DNA from 3 places in the Yersinia sp. 2541 StPb PI genome. Region 2 is predicted to be linked to each of the others. Evidence: predicted binding sites of a transcription regulator. Region 2 holds the regulator's gene; each other region holds the start of a gene.

Region 1 (7,694 bases), 960 kb from region 2:
CTATTTGAGACAGGTTGCAGGGCTATTGTCGCAATTTACCGACAAAACAATAAAGACATTTAAAATCAGTAAGTTAAAAAATATAGTGGCATTTAATTATCCGTGCATCTTTTGACCGCCCGTTACTCTTCCCTTTGGAGGCATGCTGTTTAAATCATTATTACTTTATAAATTATGAGGTTTGATAACTCACAAATATGAGTAACGTTGATTACTTGACTCAGGTACCGACAAGAAATTGCCAAAATGCAGCAAAAGAAAACACAGACAGCGACACTTATTGATAATCGCTCTAAAAATATGACCTTGTTTTTAGTGAACTTGCCACCTGGGAACTATCGATTAGTCGTTACAGGATTGGCAACCGACCACCAGATTTCTAGCAAAACCTTTCATATGACATTAGCGAATCAGACCACGGGGTATGACTCAATTTATTAAAGATAAATGAATATATCTTAAGCCCTTATCAGCATGCGTAAAAAAGGGGCATCAACTGATGCCCCTGTTATCACAATCAAAGCCGATTCACTTAACCTAATTGCTTACGCGCATTACGGAACATACGCATCCACGGGCTATCTTCGCCCCACTCTTCTGGATGCCAGGAGTTACTGACGGTGCGGAAGACCCGCTCTGGGTGCGGCATCATTACTGTTGCCCGCCCATTGGCGCTAGTCACCGCAGTAATCCCGTGAGCTGAGCCATTCGGGTTAGCCGGATAAACCTCGGTCACCTCACCCTGATTATTCACAAAGCGCAATGCCACCAGATTGTTCTGCTCAAGCTGCGCCAGATGGGCCGCATCACGCACTTCAACCCGCCCTTCACCGTGAGAAACAGCAATTGGCAGGCGAGATCCGGCCATCTCTTGCATAAACAGTGATGGACTATTGGCCACTTCAACCAAACTGAAGCGTGCTTCAAAGCGATCAGACAGGTTGCGGACAAAGCGTGGCCAATGTTCAGCCCCTGGAATAAGTTCACGCAGATTAGACATCATCTGACAACCGTTGCAGACCCCCAAGGCCAATGTTTCTGGGCGATGGAAGAAGGCTTCAAACTCATCACGAACCCGGTTGTTAAACAGAATAGATTTCGCCCAACCTTCACCCGCCCCCAGCACATCACCGTAAGAGAAACCACCACAGGCCACTAAGGTCTGGAATGATTGCAAATCAGTTCGGCCGGCCAGCAGGTCACTCATATGTACATCGATTGCATCAAACCCGGCACGATGGAAGGCGGCAGCCATTTCTACGTGGGAGTTAACCCCCTGCTCACGCAATACGGCCACTTTTGGCCGAACCTGCTTGATGATATAAGGTGCGGCAATATCTTCTGCGGGATCAAAGGTCAGTTGGACATTCAGGCCCGGATCAGTTTCAACCTGTTTAGCTTGATGCTCTTGATCAGCACAATCAGGGTTATCGCGCAGCCGCTGCATTTGCCAGGTAGTTTCTGCCCACCACAAGCGCAGAGTACTGCGTTTCTCGCGGTATACCACCTCAGTGCCACTGCGAATATCGAAGCTATCCCCCTCAACAGCACGGCCCAGATAGTGAACACAGTTTGCCAGACCGTGGTCTGCCAGAATTTTTTCCACCTCAGCACGCTGTTCAGCACGTACCTGAATCACTGCTCCCAGCTCTTCATTAAACAGCGCCGCCAGCGCGTCATCACCCAAGGTGTGAATATCAACCTGCACCCCACAGTGACCGGCAAAGGCCATTTCAGCCAGTGTCACCAGTAAGCCGCCGTCAGAGCGATCGTGATAGGCCAGTAATGCCTGAGAGGCCACTAAGCACTGCATCGCATTAAAGAAACCTGCCAGTTGCTGTACATCGCGCACATCAGCAGGTTTATCACCTAACTGACGGTAGACTTGCGTCAGGGCGGTTGCACCCAGGGCATTGTGGCCAGCACCTAAATCAATCAGTAACAGCGCGTTATCGCCTTTATCAGTGCGTAACTGTGGTGTCACCGTATGGCGAACATCTTCGATACGGGCGAAAGCAGTAATGACCAGAGAGAGCGGTGAGGTCATTTCGCGCTGCTCATCACCTTCCTGCCAGCGGGTTTTCATCGACATGGAGTCTTTGCCCACCGGGATGGTAATCTCCAGCGCAGGACATAGCTCTTCGCCCACCGCACGCACCGCCTCGTACAAACCGGCATCTTCACCCGGATGACCGGCTGCTGACATCCAGTTAGCTGACAGTTTAATGCGCTTTAGCTCACCAATCTGAGTGGCCGCGATATTGGTCAGTGCTTCGCCTACCGCCAGACGGGCTGAGGCGGCAAAGTCTAGCAATGCCACTGGCGCACGTTCACCCAATGACATCGCTTCACCATAGTAGCTGTCCAGACTGGCACTGGTAACCGCACAGTCGGCCACCGGAATCTGCCACGGGCCAACCATTTGATCACGTGTCACCATGCCGGTCACACTACGGTCACCGATGGTAATCAAGAAGGTTTTCTCTGCCACTGCCGGTAAATGCATCACCCGTTTGACCGCATCAGCGATGCTTATCTCAGCACGTTGCAATGCATCACCCTGTGCCTGAAGGCGGGTGACATCACGCAGCATCTTCGGCGTTTTACCCAGCAAGACATCCAAAGGCATGTCAATTGGTTGATTATCGAAGTGGCGGTCATTCAGTGTCAGATGTTTTTCTTCAGTGGCTTCACCTATAACGGCATAGGGCGCACGTTCACGGCGACAAATTTCATCAAACTGAGCCATCTGCGCGGGGGCAACAGCCAGAACATAACGCTCCTGAGACTCGTTACACCACACTTCCAGCGGGCTCATGCCCGGCTCATCATTGAGGATGTCACGCAGCTCAAAACGGCCGCCACGACCACCATCACTGACCAGTTCTGGCATGGCATTAGACAGCCCACCCGCACCGACGTCATGAATAAATAGAATCGGGTTGTGGTCACCTAACTGCCAGCAACGGTCAATCACTTCCTGACAGCGGCGTTCCATTTCCGGGTTATCACGTTGTACCGAAGCAAAATCCAGATCCGCATCTGACTGACCCGATGCCATGGAAGAGGCCGCGCCGCCACCCAGACCGATATTCATCGACGGGCCGCCGAGCACCACCAGCTTGGCACCGACTGTTATCTCGCCTTTTTGTACATGGTCGGCCCGAATATTACCGATGCCACCGGCCAGCATGATCGGCTTGTGGTAGCCACGTAACTCAGTGCCGTTATGACTGTTGACGCGCTCTTCATAAGTACGGAAGTAGCCCAGCAGCGCCGGACGGCCAAATTCGTTGTTAAAGGCCGCGCCGCCCAGTGGACCTTCGGTCATGATATCCAGCGCAGTCACAATCCGATCCGGCTTACCGAAATTCTCTTCCCACGGTTGTTCAAAACCGGGAATACGCAGGTTAGAAACAGAGAAACCCACCAAACCGGCTTTAGGTTTAGCACCACGCCCGGTAGCACCTTCATCACGGATTTCGCCACCAGACCCGGTAGCAGCACCCGGCCAGGGTGAAATTGCCGTCGGATGGTTATGAGTTTCTACTTTCATCAGGATATGCGCCGCTTCCTGATGGTAATCATAAACGCCATTATCAGGTGCAGCAAAGAAGCGCCCGACCTGAGAACCTTCCATCACCGCCGCATTGTCTTTATAGGCTGACAACACGTAATCCGGCGTGTGTTCAAAGGTATTTTTGATCATTTTAAACAGTGTCTTAGGCTGAGAAACACCGTCAATTATCCAATCTGCATTAAAGATTTTATGCCGACAATGCTCAGAGTTTGCCTGAGCAAACATATACAGCTCAATATCCGTCGGGTTACGCCCCAGACCGGTAAAGGCGGCCAGCAAATAGTCAATTTCATCTGGAGCAAGAGCCAGGCCCAGCTTAATATTAGCCAGCTCCAGTGCACTGCGGCCCTGCGCTAAGATATCCACCCGTTGTACTGGGGCAGGTTGATGATGAGAGAATAACTGCTCTGCTTGCTGCAAATCGGTGAATACCGTTTCCATCATGCGGTCATGCAGCAGCGCCGACAATTGCTGCCATTGGCTTTCATTCAGGTCTGGGCCTTGAATATAGAAAGCCAGGCCACGTTCCAGACGCAGAACCTGTGGCAACGCACAGTTGTGCGCAATATCCGTCGCTTTGGAAGACCACGGAGAAATGGTCCCCGGCCTTGGCGTAACCAGTAACAAACGCCCTTCTGGCGCATGTTCAGGGAGAGAGGGTCCATACTTAAGCAGCCGTTGGAGCCTGGCGTGTTCATCAGCACTTAACGGAGCGCTAACATCGGCAAAGTGAACATATTCGGCGTAGATATCACTCACCAAAAGGTGAGCATCCAGGCAACGGGACAGCAGTTTGGTAATACGAAAAGCCGACAAAGCGGGCGAACCACGCAGTATTTCCATAATCTAAGTTTCTCTCTCTTCGAAGCGACTGGAACAGCACTTCATTGGGCGCAGCATTTATTGGCGCAAAACAGGGGAAAACGCGGGCATTATAGTGAATCTACGCCTCCGACGAAACCGTTTGCGTAGCTATTATTAATAATTGAGTCAGAAATTGTCGTTATCTAGAGAACACCAATACTGAATAAATAAGCTCGCAATAAAGTTGCACACTGACGATTTGTTGCGCAAAATGCCACTCCACTGGGGTTTTAACCATGTCGATTCTTACTTCACAACACACACATAAAGAGCGCTGCCGAGAGATAACTATTTGACGCGCATAAAATTAAATTACTTTGTTATCGGTGTAGTTGCCTTACTTCTGGCCCTCGCGCTGTGGCCCAATATTCCCTGGCGCAGTAGTCAAGAAGGACAACTAGACCGTATAAAAGCCCGTGGCGAGCTACGTGTTAGCACGATTAGCTCACCACTTATCTACTTTACCGGAAAGGATGGCCCTTCCGGTCTTGACTATGAGCTAGCCAACCGTTTTGCGGACTATCTGGGGGTTAAGCTCGTCATTACCCCTCATCATAATATTGATGACTTGTTTGATGCACTTGATAACGATGATGCAGACATGCTGGCTGCCGGGCTAATTTATAACCGTGAGCGTCTTAATCGGGCGCGTACCGGCCCTGCCTATTATTCAGTCTCGCAACAGTTAGTATACCGATTGGGTAAACCACGACCAAAATCATTCAGTGATCTAAAGGGCCAATTGATTGTCGCCTCTGGATCGGCCCATATGACCACCCTCAAACAACTTAAGCAGAGCAAATATCCCGATCTTAACTGGGGATCATCCGTTGATCGTTCTGGCAAAGAGTTACTGGAACAGGTCGCGGACGGCAAACTTGACTATACCCTGGGTGATTCGGTGACAATTGCCCTACTGCAACGCATCCATCCGCAATTAGCGGTTGCCTTTGATGTTACGGATGAAGAGCCAGTAACTTGGTATTTCCAGAAAGGGGACGATGATAGCCTGTATGCCGCCATGCTCGATTTCTACAGCCAGATGGTTGAAGACGGTAGTCTGGCGCGGCTGGAGGAAAAATATCTCGGCCATGTCGGTAGCTTTGATTATGTCGATACCAAAACCTTCCTGTCAGCCATCGACAGTGTGTTGCCCTCTTTCCAATCCTTGTTTGAAAAACACGCCGGGGAAATTGACTGGAAACTGCTGGCGGCGATTGCTTATCAGGAATCCCATTGGAACCCACAAGCCACCTCACCGACTGGCGTGCGGGGGTTAATGATGCTAACCCGCGCCACAGCAAATGGTTTAGGGGTTAAAGACCGGGTTGATCCTGAGGAAAGCATTAAAGGCGGTTCCATTTACTTGCAGCGGTTAATGCAAAAAGTGCCGGAGACCATTCCAGAAGATGAGCGTATCTGGTTTGCGCTGGCCGCCTATAATCTGGGTTATGGTCATATGCTGGATGCTCGTCGCCTGACTAAAAATCAGAATGGTAATCCAGACAGTTGGGTTGATGTAAAAATGCGCCTACCGATGTTGAGTCAAAAGCGCTACTACCCAAGTACCACTTATGGCTACGCCCGTGGCCATGAGGCTTATAACTATGTGGAAAACATCCGTCGTTATCAGGTCAGTCTGGTGGGATATTTGCAGGAAAGAGAGAAAAAAGCAGCCCAACATGCCGCTATCGAAGCTGAGCTGGGTAAAGCTTATCCGGTTGTCGGCCCAGGCTGGTCAATCAATAACTAACATGATGCGAAAACACGTAACTAATCAATAGATTTCAAGATGCTGCCAGCAGTGGCCTCCTAGACGCAAGGCCCACGGATGGGCCGAATCATGACTGCCGCACGAGTTTCAACGCCTTTTGCTGCTCACGTCGTAGGCGGAAAAAAGCACTTAATTGGTGGGAACACGTCTCTGCCAGTACCCCGGCACTGACCTCTATTTGATGATTCATCCCCGGATGGCGCAAGATATCCACCAGCGAACCGGCAGCACCGGTTTTTAAATCATTGGCCCCATAGACCAAGCGACGGATCCGGCTGTGTATCATGGCTCCGGCACACATTACGCATGGCTCCAGCGTCACATATAGCGTGGCTTCCAGCAGGCGATAGTTCTGCACCACCTGCCCGCCTTGCCGTAGCGCCATGATTTCTGCATGAGCGGTAGGGTCGTTATCGCGAATAGACTTATTCCACCCTTCGCCAATCACCTGGTTGCCCAGCACTAACACCGCGCCAACCGGGACTTCTCCCTCTTCTTGTGCCCGCAGAGCCAGCGTCAACGCCCGTAGCATCCAGTACTCATCACTGTATTCAACAGGTAAATCAAATTCAGAAAACAAACTTTTATCAGCAGACACATTAACCTCTCTGGTACTTTGGCGGCGTGCATTATACACAGCCAGCGACAACCGCTATACCCACTATCTCCAATATAAAGTAGCTCAGTCCATAATGATCGGTTAATGTTCCGGCAGGATATAAATCATTCCTGATATAAATTATCAGCATATGGAAGCCAGCTACATGAAGCTCAGCAAGAAAAATGCCGCGGTAGTACGTAAAACCCTGAATGGATGGGCCAGTGAAGGCGTTATCCCTGAGGAAGAGCATCAACGTTTGTTACAGAATATCGATGTTCAACCGTTTGACTGGCGCAGATTAGCCGGTTACGCCTTTCTTGCCGCACTGGCTTCGCTGGTTATCGCCATTGGCAGCCTGATGGCTGATACTTTCTTACTCAACTGGATAAGCCAGTTTTTCCGCTTTGATCCCCCGGTACGGGTGGTGGTCACGGCGATATTGGCCGCCGTATTTTACGGCTGGGGCTTTAACCGCCGCCGGCGAGATCCCAGTAAGATCTACAGTAATGAAGCCGTACTCTTTCTCGGCGTAATATTTACCGCAGCCGCCATCGGCCAACTCGGTGAGTGGTTGGATAATGGTAGTGGCCGCATCTCAGTATTACTGCTGTTGGGTACCGTCATCTATGGTGTGGTGGGCTGGTTTGGTCGTGCGCCATTAGTATGGCTATTTGCCTTGCTGTCACTGGGTAATGCGTTTGGGGCAGAAACTGGCTATTTGTCCGGTTGGGGTGCCTACTGGCTGGGAATGAGCTACCCGATACGCTTTATTGCTTTTGGCCTGCTACTTTGTGCAGCGGCACTGGTGTTGCAACCGCAGTTGGCACAACGTCGGCTAGATCGGGTGTCACAGGCGATGGGGCTGCTTTATCTGT
Region 2 (7,694 bases):
AGTTGATAAGGCCACTCGCGGATAAATGTGGGCTTAACGTAAATAGGATAGGACAGGCAGTCCACCTGTCCTCTTTTAAGTATTAACGCGGCACGCGAATCCCACCCTCGACCCCGTTAGGGCTGAATAATACTTGCCACAGTTGGATGTCTCTGGCGCGGAAAGCACCCGCACAGGCATTGAGATAATAGCTAAACATCCGCTCAAATCGCGACGAGTAATTCGCAGCCAGGCTTGGCCACGCGGCTTGAAAACGTTCATACCACGCCATCAGGGTGCGATCATAATCAGCGCCAAAATTGTGCCAATCTTCCATAATAAAATAAGGCTCACTGGCGTTAGCAATATGTTTTACTGACGGCAGGCAGCCATTAGGGAAGATATATTTATTAATCCACGGATCGATACTCAGATCAGTACGATTAGCACCGATAGTGTGCAGTAAGAACAAGCCATCTGGCTTCAAATTGCGGTTTACCACATCAAAATAGGTGTGATAGTTCTTTGGCCCGACATGCTCGAACATACCGACAGAAACGATACGATCGAACTGTTCGTTCAGATCACGATAGTCTTGCAATAAAATAGTGACGTCTAAACCTTCACAGCGTTTTTGTGCCAGTTTTTGTTGTTCAGCCGAAATGGTCACACCGGAAACGGCGACGCCGTAATGCCGGGCAGCATAGGCTGCGAGGCCTCCCCAGCCACAACCGATATCGAGCAATGTCATGCCCGGAGCCAATTGAAGTTTTTCGCAGATCATCCGCAGTTTATTTTCCTGCGCTTGCTCAAGGGTCGTGGCATCTTTCCAGTAAGCGCATGAGTATTGCATATTCGAATCGAGCATTAGGCTAAACAGATCATTACCCAGATCGTAATGTTCTTTGCCAACAATCCAGGCTCTTTTCTTTGATTGTAAATTAATAATACGCGCAGCAGCAATGCGTAAAGTATCTTTTAGATGGTGTGGAAGTTGATTTTCCAGGCCAGCCCTGAGAACCCGTTGGAAAAAGATATCCAAACGGTCACATTCCCACCAGCCGTCCATATAACTCTCACCTAATGCCAAAGATCCTTCTTGAAGTATTCGTTTGAAAAAGTCTGGGTTATTGATTCGAATGTCGAAAGGGCGTGAGCCATTGATTTCAATATCAGCCCGATTCAGCATTTCTTGTACAATGCGAAACCAAGGGGTTTCTTGAATACTCTGGTCTTCTATACAGGATGAACTCATAGCTTCTCCATCACTTTCTTCTGACTTATGACCCGCGATATATGCAGATTCATACCAATAAGGTTGTCGTGACCTTGGTGTCTAATATCCATAACGGACAGAGGAAGATTAAGAAGAAACCCTAATAAAGATTGATTTAGGGTAACTCATCCATAAGCGTAAATGTGACGCAATCCACGCGCACAGAAAGTACTTAAGATAATGCTTTTTTTTAATGATATCGTAATTGGTTAAATCGAGTATAGGCTTGCCGGGAGGCTTTCTCAATAATAAATCACACCCGGCTCACGTGTTCCTTAGTGACTATTTCTATTAGAAATTAATTCACTTCGTCCTTGACGCTACCGCTGTGTTAGCGGCTCTCGTTACTTAGCCCATCCTTGGGTCTCGCCTCTATCAGGCTGCCGCTTGCAGCGTTCAAATCGATTTCCGACCCGAATCATTCCTTATCCAGGCTCATCGTGGTTCATTCGTTTGTTGCTTTGCTGTAACACCGATGACGTTGGGCATCGGATTAGTATCATTTTTTTCTTTTCGCAATGCGTAGCAATGAATGCCATATCCTAAAAACGCCAGCACCACGGTCGACAGCATCACGGTCACTGTTGCCAGCAATGGCTGGCTGATATAGGCCGATACCAACATACTGGCAACAAAACATAACCCGAGCTGAAGCGTATTTTGCAGCGCGGCTGCTTTACCGGTGTTAGCTGGAAAAGGCATTAATGCATTCGCTACGATAATAGGGTAGCAGGCACCATTCACCAGCGCCATTATGCAGAATGGAATAAGTAAGGTCAGCAGCGTCGGCGTGGTTAACGTTGCTATCAGATAAAGTGCAATCATGCTGATTGAATATCCCGCCAACAGCCACGGCAGCAAGGTATTGCCCTTGATTCGGGAAAGAGCACTGCGACAACCAAATCCACCTAACAGGAAGGCCAGGGTCTGGGGGACATAACTTAATCCGATGACATTCGGGCTATAACCCATATCACCCAGAATAAAAGGTGAACCGGTTAACCAGGCAAAGAAACCGGCACTACAGGCAGCAAACATCATCACGTTGCCACTGAATGTTGCCGACTTAAGCAACTGCCAGAAACTGATGTTGGTGCTAATGCGTGCAGCATTATCTTGTGCGGTTTTTTTGCGTTCGTTCAACCGCGCCGTTGGGATCAATAGCAGCAACGTAACGGCCAGTAGCACTACAAAAATTGAACGCCAACTGAAGTGGTTTAATAACCAGGCACCCAGTAGCGGAGCTAACGCTGGAGAGAGTGCTACGAGCGGCATAATGGTGGCAAACACGCGATTGGCCTTGCCATCGCGATAACGGTCTACCACTAACGCCTGCCAACTTACAGCAGCAGAACACACCCCTACCGCCTGAATAAAGCGGAGTACCAATAATTGTGTCGCATTTTCAACCCATAAAATCCCCAGACAACCGATGGCAAATAACGCCAAACCGGCTAACAGTACCGGTTTACGGCCTAACTTATCCGATACGGGTCCCCAGATAAGCTGAGCGATAGCAAAACCGGCGAGGAAGATACTTAAGCTGGCACTGATGGCGCCGGCAGACGTTTGAAGCTCTTGTTGCATTGCGCCAAAAGCGGGTAGATACATGTCAGTGGCCAAATAGCCCAACATACTCAGACCGGCCAGATAGAACATAAAACCAGACGACGTTTTCATTCTTTATTTCTCTTTATATCCTTGGTCTTTGAAACCGCAGAGGTGTTAGCAGCGGCTCCAATGACGTTGGCTAAATTATAATTTTTGCAGGCAAAACTTCTGTTATAGAAAATTAATTGCGGAGGGCATTCTATCCGCTGCGATATTCTGTTGTGAAACGGTAATATTTGCACCATGCTATTAAAAAATTTGATAGCAAATTGGTGATGTAAAAAGGTGAAAAACTATGTGGTCTGAATATTCACTGGATGTGGTGGACGCAGTAGCCCGTACTGGGAGTTTCAGTGCTGCTGCTCAAGAATTGCACCGCGTACCGTCTGCGATTAGTTATACGGTGCGCCAGTTGGAAGAGTGGTTGGCCGTTCCGTTGTTTGAACGACGTCATCGCGATGTGGAATTAACCGAAGCTGGCGTGGTTTTTATTAAAGATGCGCGAGATGTTATCAAAAAAATGAATGACACACGCCGTCAGTGTCAACAGGTGGCGAATGGTTGGCGTGGGCAGTTAAATATAGTAATAGATAAAATTGTTAAACCACAGCGTAGTCGCCGTTTAGTGTTGGATTTTTACCGACATTTTCCTGATATTGAACTGCGGGTACGCTATGAAGTATTCAACGGTGTGTGGGATGCGCTGGTGGATGGGCAGGCGGAAATGGCCATTGGTGCGACCCGCGCGATCCCGGTCGGTGGGCGGTTCATCTTTCGCGATATGGGCTTTTTAAGCTGGCATTGTGTGGTGAGTGTCGATCATCCTTTAGCCCAATTAACCGAGCCACTTAGCGATAATCAGTTACGGCCTTATCCCTCACTTTGCCTGGAAGATACCGCCCGTAATTTACCTAAACGTGACACCTGGACTTTAGCAAACCAGCAGCGATTGGTCGCCCCGGACTGGGCAACGGGAATCGATTGCCTGTGTGCAGGATTGTGCATCGGGATGGTGCCGGCACATATGGTATCGCCGTTGATTGAGCAAGGGAAGCTAGCGGCACTGACGCTGGCTGAACCGTTGCCCGATAGTCCATGTTGCTTGACCTGGGAGCAGAACAACCATTCACCAGCATTGGCCTGGCTGCTGGAATATCTAGGTGACAGTGTCACACTTAATACCGAATGGTTGAAAGATGACAGTGAGTTATCAATCAATGACTGAGGATTAATGAGGCAAGATTAGCCGCCGGTAGAGCTAAACACTACCGGCAGGAGAGGATTAACGGCGATAATCGAGGAACGGGCCATCAGCGACAGAACGGCGCTCAATCAGTTTAGGGTGTACCTCAATGGTCTGCGAATCTTCACGTTTGCTGACAATACGGTCAAGTAACATGGCAAAGGCCGTTTCGCCCAAGCGCTCTTTGGGCTGGTGAATAGTGGTTAGCGCCGGCGAGAAATAGCGCGCATTACGCACATTATCATACCCGATCACCGAAATATCTTGTGGTACCCGTAGGCCCAACTCATCAGCAGCACATATCGCGCCCATGGCCATAATATCGCCGCCACAGAACACCGCCGTTGGGCGATGTTTTTGTGTCAGGATTTGATGCATCGCTTTATAACCGGATTCCGGTTCAAAATCCCCTTGGACCACCCACTCATCACGCAGGGTAATATTTGCTTCTTCCAGTGCTTTCAGGAAGCCCTGGTGGCGGCCACCACCGGTATTACGGGCTAACTGGCCGGGGATAGCCCCAATGTCACGATGACCGCGCTCAATCAGGTAACGGCCCGCCAAATAGCCGCCTTCAAAAGCGTTATCAATAATCGAGTCAGTAAAATCACCCCGTGCGGTTCCCCAATCCATGACGACCATTGGGATATTGCGATATTCTTCCAACATCCCGAGTAGCTGCTCAGGATATTCTGAACACATCACCAGCAACCCATCGACACGTTTTTGTGCCAACATCGCCAGATAAGCTTTTTGCTTGTCCAGATTATTATGAGAATTACATAAAATCAGGGTATAACCTTTGCTATAACAACTATTTTCGACCGCTTCGATCACTTCGGCAAAATAGGGCGCTTCGCTGGATGTTGCCAGTAAACCAATTGATTTAGTGTGATTAACTTTCAAACTGCGGGCTACAGCGCTGGGTGAATAATGCAGTTCTTTAATGGCAGCCCACACCGCAGCCTTGGTATTCTCGGCGACGAAACGAGTTTTGTTGATAACGTGCGAAACGGTGGTGGTGGACACACCCGCGTGTTTGGCCACATCTTTAATCGTTGCCATAAAAAGAATGACTCCTAAGCTTACCGGTTACAGTAGGGTAAGTATTATGTTAATCGTTTGCCTGCATAACCCGAAAACCGCTCAGACAAAAACACGATATTAGGCTGGGAAGTTAAATCAGCTGATTGTCTGAGAGTATTTATTGGACGTTATTAGTCGGTATGCAGTTATGAACTGCGAATTTTGGCTGATCTGGAGGAAAAGTGAAAGGGGTAATCAAAGTTATAAAGTGCGTAATGAGCACAAGATTTTTTTTCTGAACTGTGGGAAAATAATTTAACACACTAACTATGTGCCTTTTCCCTACTACAAACTAACCGGCTAAGGAGTTTTTATGGATACCAATCTGAAAATGTCGCTGATTACGACTGTTGGTGCGCTGGCGATGATTATTGTCTTTAGCTTCGTGGCGGTAATGAATTAATTAAACCGCTTGCCGGTGTGAAGTGATAAGTAGGGCGGGTTAATCCCGCCCTTAATTATTTTTACGCGTAATGCGACGATGGGTTGTCACTCTTCTTGCCGTATCAGGCTAAATTTTTCTCAACGAAAGACCAGTTAACCAGTGCCCAGAAGTTTTCCAGGTATTTTGGCCGCGCATTGCGGTAATCAATATAGTAAGCATGTTCCCACACATCTACGGTTAACACTGGTTTATCGTTGGTGGTCAGTGGAGTTGCTGCATTAGACGTACTGACAATCGCCAGTGTGCCATCTGCTTTTTTAACCAGCCAGGTCCAGCCCGCACCAAAGTTTTTTACTGCCGCATCAGTAAATTGTGCTTTAAATTCAGCAAAAGAACCAAATGATTGATTAATGGCATCGGCAACTTTGCCCGTAGGTTCGCCGCCGCCGTTAGGTGACAGGCAGTGCCAGTAGAAGGTGTGGTTCCAGACTTGGGCCGCATTATTAAAGATCCCGCCATTAGCGGTTTTTACAATCTCTTCCAGCGTCTTACCCGCAAACTCAGTGTCTTTAATCAAGTTATTGAGATTAACCACATAGGTGTTGTGATGCTTGCCGTAGTGGTATTCCAGCGTTTCAGCTGAGATGTGGGGCTCTAGCGCATTTTGCGCATAGGGTAATGCCGGTAATTCAAAAGACATCGCTCTCTCCTTTCGGGGTTGCTCAGGGTGTTTGCTCCTCAAATCACATCAATTGCCACGGGCAGTGAGGTGGCGAAGAGCGGTTAAAGCTTAATTGTTGTATTTTTGTTGTGGGTATTAATCTTAACAACTTTCAACAGGAATGACAGATATAACCATACTGTTTGATGGGTGATTGTATCACCGTTATGCCATGGGGATAACAAGTGCAGGGGCGTTATTGTGCCATCAGCACCCGGTAGGACAACCGGGTGCAAACTGAAGTCTTAGCGGATGGTTTTCGGTGTGACCACACGGCGTGCGCCAACGTAATGATCCTGCCAGTAGTCATTGTCCAGCATACTGATACGAATTTCTTCACCAGTGCGTGGGGACTGAATGAACTTACCGTTACCCAGATAGACGCCTACATGGTCGGCGACGCCACGGTTGGCAATATTGAAGAACACTAAATCCCCGCTCTCCAGCTCAGCACGTTTGACGGGGGCGGCGTCACGCAAGTGATACATCTCGTTCGCGGTACGCGGCATTTTTATTCTGATCACGTCTTTATAGGCGTAATAGATAAGCCCGCTGCAATCAAATCCGGTATTAGGAGAGGTGCCACCCCAACGATAAGGTTTACCGACTTGCTTCATCAGTTTGCTCATCGCGGTCTGTTTGGCGTGTTGATAGCGTTTTTTATGCGCTGGACTGAGCTTGATTTTACTATTGGCGACTAATTCGGTAGCCGCTTTGCCTTGGGTTTTATTTCTGTGTCGGCCATAAGCGACTCTTTCTGTTTTTTTACCTGCAGTCACTTTTTTATTGGCTGCAGTTTTAATATTGGTTTTTTTCGTATTGCTGGTTTTTTTTGTAGCGATTTTACTGACTTCCTGCGTTTTCTTTTTAATGGTTTTAGTCGTGCCGACGGCAATTTTCTTTTTATCGCTGCTGGTTGCTGTTTTATTGGTAGTCACTTTGCTGGTAGGGGTTTTATTGCTGGCTACTTTTACTTTTTTGGTACTTTTATCTGCTTTACGTTTTTTACGATCATCAGGGCTGGCCTGGCTGACCTGTCCTTTCTTCTGCTCAGCAGACACATGAGCCTGCGGCGACGCATGCGCCAGATTTAAAAATAGCTGGGTAAACAGCAGCACAAACAGCGTAAATATTAAACGCATAATAACGCTACCAACCTTGCCCTGAGATGAATATGAAGAGTCACAGTATTGCCGAAACTCACGATATAAAAAAGCAGAGAGCGACAGGATCTTAATCGATATTGTGAGAAAACATTAATGGCTTAGATATTGTCGCTTTTTCACACGTCTAATGGACTTAAATCAACCATACGTCAACGAGTTATCTCTTTCCTACTTGAAACCGCAGGGGGAATCCCATAAAGAAGATAATAGTGAAGTGATGGGATCAA
Region 3 (7,694 bases), 1.9 Mb from region 2:
GACGCATGTACACAACAGTAGTCGAATTCAATACCCTGGCCGATACGGTTCGGGCCGCCGCCCAGTACCATCACTTTCGGACGATCACTGGTTGGGTTGGATTCACACTCTTCCTCGTAGGTTGAGTACATGTAGGCGGTATCGGTAGAGAATTCAGCCGCACAGGTATCTACACGCTTGTAAACCGGATGCAAACCCTGCTTGTAACGCAGCTTACGCACTTCACTTTCCGCCGCGCCGACCAATTTTGCCAAACGGGCATCGGCAAAGCCTTTGCGCTTCAACTGGCGCATAAAATCAGCATTCAGGCCATTGATACCGCACTCTGCCACGCTCTCTTCCAGACGAACCAACTCTTCAATCTGCACCAGGAACCAGCGGTCAACGTTAGTCAGATTGAAAACGCCATCAACCGACATGCCTGCACGGAAAGCATCGGCGATATACCAGATACGATCAGATCCGGCCTCTTTCAATTCGCGGCGAATTTTTGTCAGTGCTTCTGGGTCATCCAAACTCACTTTCGGGTCAAAACCGGTCGCGCCCACTTCCAGACCGCGCAAGGCTTTTTGCAGCGATTCCTGCAAGGTGCGGCCAATTGCCATCACTTCGCCAACCGATTTCATCTGTGTGGTCAGACGGTCATTCGCACCGGCAAATTTTTCGAAGTTAAAACGTGGGATTTTGGTCACAACATAGTCGATAGATGGCTCAAAGGAGGCCGGCGTGCGACCACCAGTGATATCATTCATCAACTCATCCAGCGTGTAACCTACTGCCAGCTTGGCGGCAATTTTAGCAATCGGGAAGCCGGTTGCTTTAGAGGCCAGAGCGGAGGAACGGGACACTCGCGGGTTCATTTCAATAACGATTAAACGGCCATTTTTCGGGTTAACCGAGAATTGCACGTTGGAGCCACCGGTTTCTACGCCGATTTCACGCAGCACTGCCATCGAGGCATTACGCATGATTTGGTATTCTTTATCAGTCAGCGTCTGAGCTGGCGCAACAGTGATAGAGTCACCGGTGTGGATGCCCATCGCATCGAAGTTCTCGATGGAGCAGACGATGATGCAGTTGTCGTTTTTGTCACGCACAACTTCCATCTCATACTCTTTCCAACCAATCAGCGACTCATCGATCAACAGCTCTTTGGTTGGCGATAAATCCAGCCCACGTTCACAAATCTCTTCAAACTCTTCACGGTTATACGCGATACCGCCGCCGGTGCCGCCCATAGTAAAGGAAGGGCGGATAATACAAGGGAAGCCCACATCAGCCGCTACGGCCAGTGCTTCTTCCATATTGTGCGCGATACCAGAACGTGCAGTGTCCAAACCAATTTTCTTCATCGCGATATCAAAGCGACGGCGGTCTTCTGCTTTATCGATAGCATCGGCAGTGGCACCAATCATGGTGACACCAAACTCAGCCAGAACGCCCTTGCGTTCCAGCTCCAGCGCACAGTTCAGTGCGGTTTGGCCACCCATAGTGGGCAAAACGGCATCTGGACGCTCTTTTTCAATAATTTTGCGTACCACTTCCCAGTGGATTGGCTCGATATAAGTGGCGTCGGCCATTTCCGGGTCAGTCATGATGGTTGCCGGATTGGAGTTCACCAGAATGACACGGTAACCTTCTTCACGCAGTGCCTTACAAGCCTGAGCCCCTGAGTAGTCAAACTCACAGGCCTGGCCGATAACGATTGGGCCAGCGCCCAGAATCAGGATGCTTTTTATATCTGTACGTTTTGGCATGGTTTGAGGCTCCTGATTATTTATTGGTATGGCTACTGTTACGGCTTGCAGTTGTTGCGCGGTAAGCTTCAATCAGTTCGATAAAGTGATCAAACAATGGCGCTGCATCATGCGGACCTGGGCTGGCCTCTGGGTGCCCCTGGAAGCTAAATGCGGCTTTATCAGTGCGGTGAATCCCTTGCAGAGAACCATCGAATAAAGAAACATGTGTCGTTCGCAGGTTGGATGGCAATGTGGTTTCATCTACCGCAAAACCGTGGTTCTGTGCGGTGATCATCACGCAATCGGCATCTAAATCTTTCACCGGATGGTTGCCACCGTGGTGACCAAACTTCATTTTTACCGTTTTTGCACCACTGGCCAGCGCCAGTAATTGGTGGCCTAAACAGATGCCGAACACCGGAATGTCGGTTTCCAGAAAACGCTTAATGGCCGCGATAGCATAATCACATGGCTCTGGGTCACCTGGGCCGTTGGATAAGAAAATGCCATCTGGGTTCAGCTTCAGCACCTCTTCTGCCGGTGTCTGTGCCGGAACTACCGTCAGGCGACAGCCTCTATCCACCAGCATGCGCAGAATATTGCGCTTCACGCCGTAGTCGTATGCCACCACATGGAATGGCAAATCTTCTGGTGGCGTTGCCGCAGGTAAGTCACCTTCCAGAGTCCAGCTACCTTGCAACCAGTCATAACGCTCTTTCGTGCTCACTTCTTTTGCCAGATCCATCCCCTTCAGGCCCGGGAATGCTTTCGCCTTTTCTAGTGCTAAAGTGGCATCAGACAAGTCACCCACAATAATGCAGCCGTTTTGTGCCCCTTTCTCACGCAGCAAACGTGTCAGCTTACGCGTATCGATATCAGCAATCGCAACAATGTTGTGGCGCTTGAGATACTCAGCTAAGCCTTCTTCATTACGGTAGTTGCTGGCAATCAAAGGCAGGTCGCGAATAACAAGACCTTGGGCGTGTACTGCGGAGGATTCTTCGTCGGAAGCATTAGTGCCGACATTGCCGATATGAGGATAAGTAAGAGTAACGATCTGGCGGGAGTAGGAAGGATCAGTGAGGATTTCTTGATAACCGGTCATCGACGTATTGAAGACCACTTCCCCCACTGCCGTACCCTCTGCCCCGATGGCCCGACCGTGAAATTGGGTTCCGTCTTCGAGAACCAATAGCGCTGACTTAATCAAAACATCCTCCAAGGAATAAACAGTCACATTATTTGCATATTAATTCATATCTAGCGATCTAAATCAATGCAAAAACCGCCCTCAAAGCTAATTTTTGGCAAATTGGGCGCATTTTAATGATGAGTGACGCTTTTGTCTAGCCAAAGTGCCATTTTTTCTCTGTTTTTTACCGTCCTCATTAAAATGAGTGGATTATAGCGGTAAAAACACATGCTAACTTAACATAGTAAACGGTTGCGAGGTGTAGTGACTGAGAAATATCGTTCCAGAGCAGTAAAAATCAGAACCAATGACCAAGGAAGGGATTAAAAGATAAAAAAATAGACAAAAACATAGATAAATAAAGGTTATATCAATAATTATTGATGAAATAATTATTTATTAAAACAAATAAAAAAGGACAATAAAATATTGCCCTGTTATCAAACGATTATGATAAAAACAACCACATCACTGGCTGTGCTTTACACCTTTAAAGTTCATTCAAATTCAATACATCACGCATATCAAACAAGCCATTATCCCGCATTGACACCCAAATAGCCGATTTAACCGCACCATTGGCAAAAGTCATACGGCTGGTCGCTTTGTGTGTGATCTCAACGCGCTCGCCAATATCAGCAAACATAGCCGTATGCTCTCCAACAATATCGCCAGCACGCACGGTTGCGAAACCGATAGTGCCGGGTTTGCGTTCGCCGGTATGACCTTCACGGCTATAAACCGCGCAATCTTTCAGTGAACGCCCTAGTGAGTCAGCAATTGCCTCCCCCATCGCCAGCGCAGTACCTGAAGGTGCGTCAACTTTATGCCGATGATGTGCCTCGATTATTTCGATATCGGTATAGTCGCCCATCACTTTCGCTGCCTTTTCTAGCAGCTTTAGCACCACATTAACCCCAACACTGAAATTGGCAGCGAACACAATAGCAATGTCCGTTGCCGCAGCCCTGATGGCTTCTTTACCTGCATCATCAAAGCCAGTAGTGCCAATTATCATCGCCTTACTATATTGACGACAAATGGCTAAATGCTCCAGCGTGCCTTCAGGCCGGGTAAAATCGATCAACACATCAAAATGATCAACTACGTCAGATAAATCATCACTTACTGTGATGTTTAACAACCCCGCTCCGGCCAGTTCGCCGGCATCGCTCCCCACTAATGTGGATCCGACACGTTCAACAGCAGCCCCCAGCACCACACCTTCAGTGTGAGTAATTGCCTGGATAAGTTGTCGGCCCATACGGCCACCCGCGCCGACAACAGCGATACGAATTGTTGAATCAGTCATACTTCCTCTCATATTGTGTCATCTACCCTGACCAAGGTTCAGATTAGCCGCCCGCTATGGACTCTGCCAGCCTATTTAATCTGTATTAGAAAAAAATGATATACGCATGCTTTTATCAGTGAAACCACTTAATTCCTTACATACCCGTCATACTTCAAGCTGCATGTGCGTTGACTGCGTTCGTTACTCGGCCCACCCTTGGGCCTCGCCTCGTTAAGGCCGCCGCAAGCCGCCTTCCTGCAACTCGAATTATTTAGGGTAAAATACTCGGAAACACTTCATCTGACATAGTGCGGTTATTTCGCATATTCATGCAGTTATGGTGAAATACACCCATAAAAAAGCAGCCACTGAGGGCTGCTTTTTAACGCTGAAGCACGATATCAATCAGTCGATCTGTTTTACATCGACACGTAATTCTTTAGGTACTTCGAAGACGATACTCTCTTCACGGCCACTAAGTTCGATAGACCCACCAGCACCGAGAGCTTGCAAGCGCGCAATAACTTGCTGTACCAGAATATCGGGAGCAGATGCGCCAGCGGTAACACCGATACACGCAGCCCCCTGTAACCATAACTCTTGTATATCGGCCGCTGAATCAATGAGATAAGCAGGCTTACCCATCCGCTGTGCCAACTCAGCCAACCGATTAGAGTTAGAGGAGTTTTTCGAGCCAACCACTAAGACCACATCGGCATCATTAGCCAGATTGCGCACCGCCTCTTGCCGGTTGGTCGTGGCATAGCAGATATCATCTTTGCGTGGACCGACAATCTTCGGGAAACGCTGGTGTAAGGCATCGATAATTGCAGAGGTATCATCAACCGACAAGGTCGTCTGTGTCATAAAACACAGATTGTTCTCATCTTTAACCTGCAAAGCCCATACATCATCAGGTGATTCAACCAGATACATCCCCCCTTTCGGGTTGCTGTATTGCCCCATGGTACCCTCCACTTCCGGGTGACCGGCGTGGCCTATCAAGATGGCTTCTTTACCCTTGCGACTAGCACGTGCGACTTCCATATGAACTTTGGTCACCAATGGGCAGGTTGCGTCAAACAGCATAGTAAGCTTGCGCTCACGAGCTTCTGCTCGCACAGCCTGCGACACGCCATGGGCCGAGAAAATCAGAATAGAGCCATCTGGCACTTCTGAAATCTCCTCGATAAAGATAGCACCACGTTCACGCAAGCTATCAACCACATAACGGTTGTGTACCACTTCATGGCGCACATAAATTGGCGCGCCATACATTTCGATCGCGCGTTCAACAATACTGATAGCCCGATCAACTCCGGCACAAAAGCCGCGTGGATTAGCCAGCAATATCTGCATGCATTGCCTCCTGTTGCGGGTCAATCTCCAACACTTCAATTTCAAAGCTAATGGAATGCCCTGCCAACGGGTGATTAAAATCAACAGTAATAGACTCTTCCGCCACTTCCCGCACCACACCTGGCATTTCACTGCCATCACGGGAGGTAAATAGCATAATAGTACCGGCATCTGGCACGCCAGTTTGAGCAAAGTCACGCTGGGTGAAGTACTGAATCAAATCAGGGCTTTCCAAACCAAACGCATCTTCAGGTTGTAAAGTGAAAGCATGCTTATCACCTACTTTCAAACCAATTAACTGCTGCTCAAGTGCATCAGAAAGGCTGTCATCACCTAAACGAAACAGCGCAGGTTTACCGTGAATATGTGTTGATTCCGCCGTTGAACCATCTTCCAGTTTCAGAATGAAGTGCACCAATACGGCGCTTTTGTCTTGTATAACATGGTCTTGTACAAAATGGTCTTGTACTTGATTAGCTGGTACACGCTCGGACATCTCATTCACCTTTATTCATGGCCGTTTTTTCAGCAGGGCTTAAAAAACCCTCAAAGATAACCAACGCAGCACCGATACAGATAGCGGTATCGGCGATGTTAAAGGTTGGGAAATGCCAGTTATTGACGTGGAAATCGATAAAATCGATCACCGCACCATGCACCATGCGATCAAATAAGTTACCTAATGCCCCACCAATAATCAGAGCATAAGCACAATTGAGCAGGCGTTGTTTGGCAGTAGAGCGATACATCAGCACCATTAATACCACTGAAATACCGATAGCTATGCCCGCAAAGAACCAACGCTGCCAGCCACTTTTATCGGCAAGGAAGCTAAAGGCTGCGCCAAAATTCTGTGCGTAGGTCAGGTTAAAAAACGGGATCACCGGCACTGACTCATACAGGGCAAAGTGGGTCATGACCCACTGTTTGCTGCTGAGATCCAAAATAACCACCAATACCGCCAGCCATAACCAGCGCAATCCGGTCGAACAAATAGGTTTACTCATTAGGCGAACTTACGCTCTTCACCGTCTCCGGCAACGTTAGTGACACAGCGGCCGCACAATTCAGCATGTTCCGCTACCAAACCGACATCTTGAGTGTAATGCCAGCAACGCGGGCACTTCTCACCATCAGCCTTATTAAAGGTGATTTTCAGCCCGGCAATCAACTCACTTTGCAGCGCATCATCACCCGCATCAGCATAAGGGGCAACTTTCGCAGCTGAGGTCAACAGCACAAAACGCAATTCATCTTGCAAACTGTTCAATCGCGCAGCCAGTTCAGGTTCGGCGAACAAAGTAACTGCCGCCTCCAATGAACCACCGATACGCTTATCACTACGGGCCTGCTCTAACACCTTGTTGACTTCGCCACGGACTTTTAACAGCTCGGCCCAGAAAGTATCGTTCATACTTTCATCACCCGCCAACCCGAACAGACCGTCATACCACTCTTCGGTGAAGACATACTGTGGACGACTGCCTGGCAGTTGGTTCCAGATCTCATCTGCGGTAAAGGACATAATAGGTGCCATCCAGCGCACCAATGCTTCTGCGATATGGAACAACGCAGTCTGGCAACTGCGGCGGGCAACACTGTCGCCTTTCGCGGTGTACTGGCGGTCTTTAATGATATCCAAATAGAAGGATCCCATTTCAACCGAGCAGAACTGCATCAAGCGCTGCACCACCAAGTGGAAATCGTAACTTTCGTACGCTGCCATGATCTCAGCTTGAGCTGCCTGGGCACGGCCGACTGCCCAGCGGTCCACTACTACCATATCTTCCGGTTTCACCTGATGCAGCGCAGGATCAAACCCATTTAGATTCGCCAGCAAGAAGCGCGCAGTGTTACGGATACGGCGATAAGAGTCAGCAGAGCGTTTGAGGATTTCGTCAGAAACCGCGATCTCACCGGTGTAATCGGTTGATGCCACCCACAGACGCAGAATGTCACCACCCAGTTTGTTCATCACATCTTGCGGGCTGATCGTGTTACCGATGGATTTGGACATTTTGCGCCCTTGCCCATCAACGGTAAAACCATGGGTCAGCACTTGGCGATAAGGCGCTTTGCCTTTCATCGCGGTTGCTATCATCAGTGAAGA

What was found. The regulator PurR, encoded in region 2, represses purine synthesis genes. The targets are predictions, from matches to a motif close to CANGCAAACGTTTGCNTG.
Positions count from the first base shown of each region.
Region 1: the regulator PurR is predicted to act here: its motif matches at 4,534-4,551, upstream of purL (phosphoribosylformylglycinamidine synthase).
Region 3: the regulator PurR is predicted to act here: its motif matches at 3,173-3,190, upstream of carA (glutamine-hydrolyzing carbamoyl-phosphate synthase small subunit).

Region 1 covers NZ_JAZGQB010000001.1:1,163,736-1,171,429, reverse strand. Annotated here, with positions in the region: gene purL (phosphoribosylformylglycinamidine synthase) at 533-4,423, opposite strand; gene mltF (membrane-bound lytic murein transglycosylase MltF) at 4,737-6,197, shown strand; gene tadA (tRNA adenosine(34) deaminase TadA) at 6,286-6,855, opposite strand; gene V1953_RS05175 (DUF2157 domain-containing protein) at 6,983-7,694, shown strand, end outside.
Region 2 covers NZ_JAZGQB010000001.1:2,126,697-2,134,390, forward strand. Annotated here, with positions in the region: gene V1953_RS09440 (riboflavin synthase subunit alpha) at 1-25, shown strand, start outside; gene cfa (cyclopropane fatty acyl phospholipid synthase) at 83-1,234, opposite strand; gene punC (purine nucleoside transporter PunC) at 1,691-2,935, opposite strand; gene punR (DNA-binding transcriptional activator PunR) at 3,162-4,091, shown strand; gene purR (HTH-type transcriptional repressor PurR) at 4,149-5,174, opposite strand; gene cydH (cytochrome bd-I oxidase subunit CydH) at 5,509-5,598, shown strand; gene sodB (superoxide dismutase [Fe]) at 5,702-6,280, opposite strand; gene V1953_RS09475 (C40 family peptidase) at 6,547-7,443, opposite strand.
Region 3 covers NZ_JAZGQB010000001.1:3,978,516-3,986,209, forward strand. Annotated here, with positions in the region: gene carB (carbamoyl-phosphate synthase large subunit) at 1-1,757, opposite strand, end outside; gene carA (glutamine-hydrolyzing carbamoyl-phosphate synthase small subunit) at 1,774-2,949, opposite strand; gene dapB (4-hydroxy-tetrahydrodipicolinate reductase) at 3,422-4,243, opposite strand; gene ispH (4-hydroxy-3-methylbut-2-enyl diphosphate reductase) at 4,631-5,584, opposite strand; gene fkpB (FKBP-type peptidyl-prolyl cis-trans isomerase) at 5,565-6,080, opposite strand; gene lspA (signal peptidase II) at 6,082-6,591, opposite strand; gene ileS (isoleucine--tRNA ligase) at 6,591-7,694, opposite strand, start outside.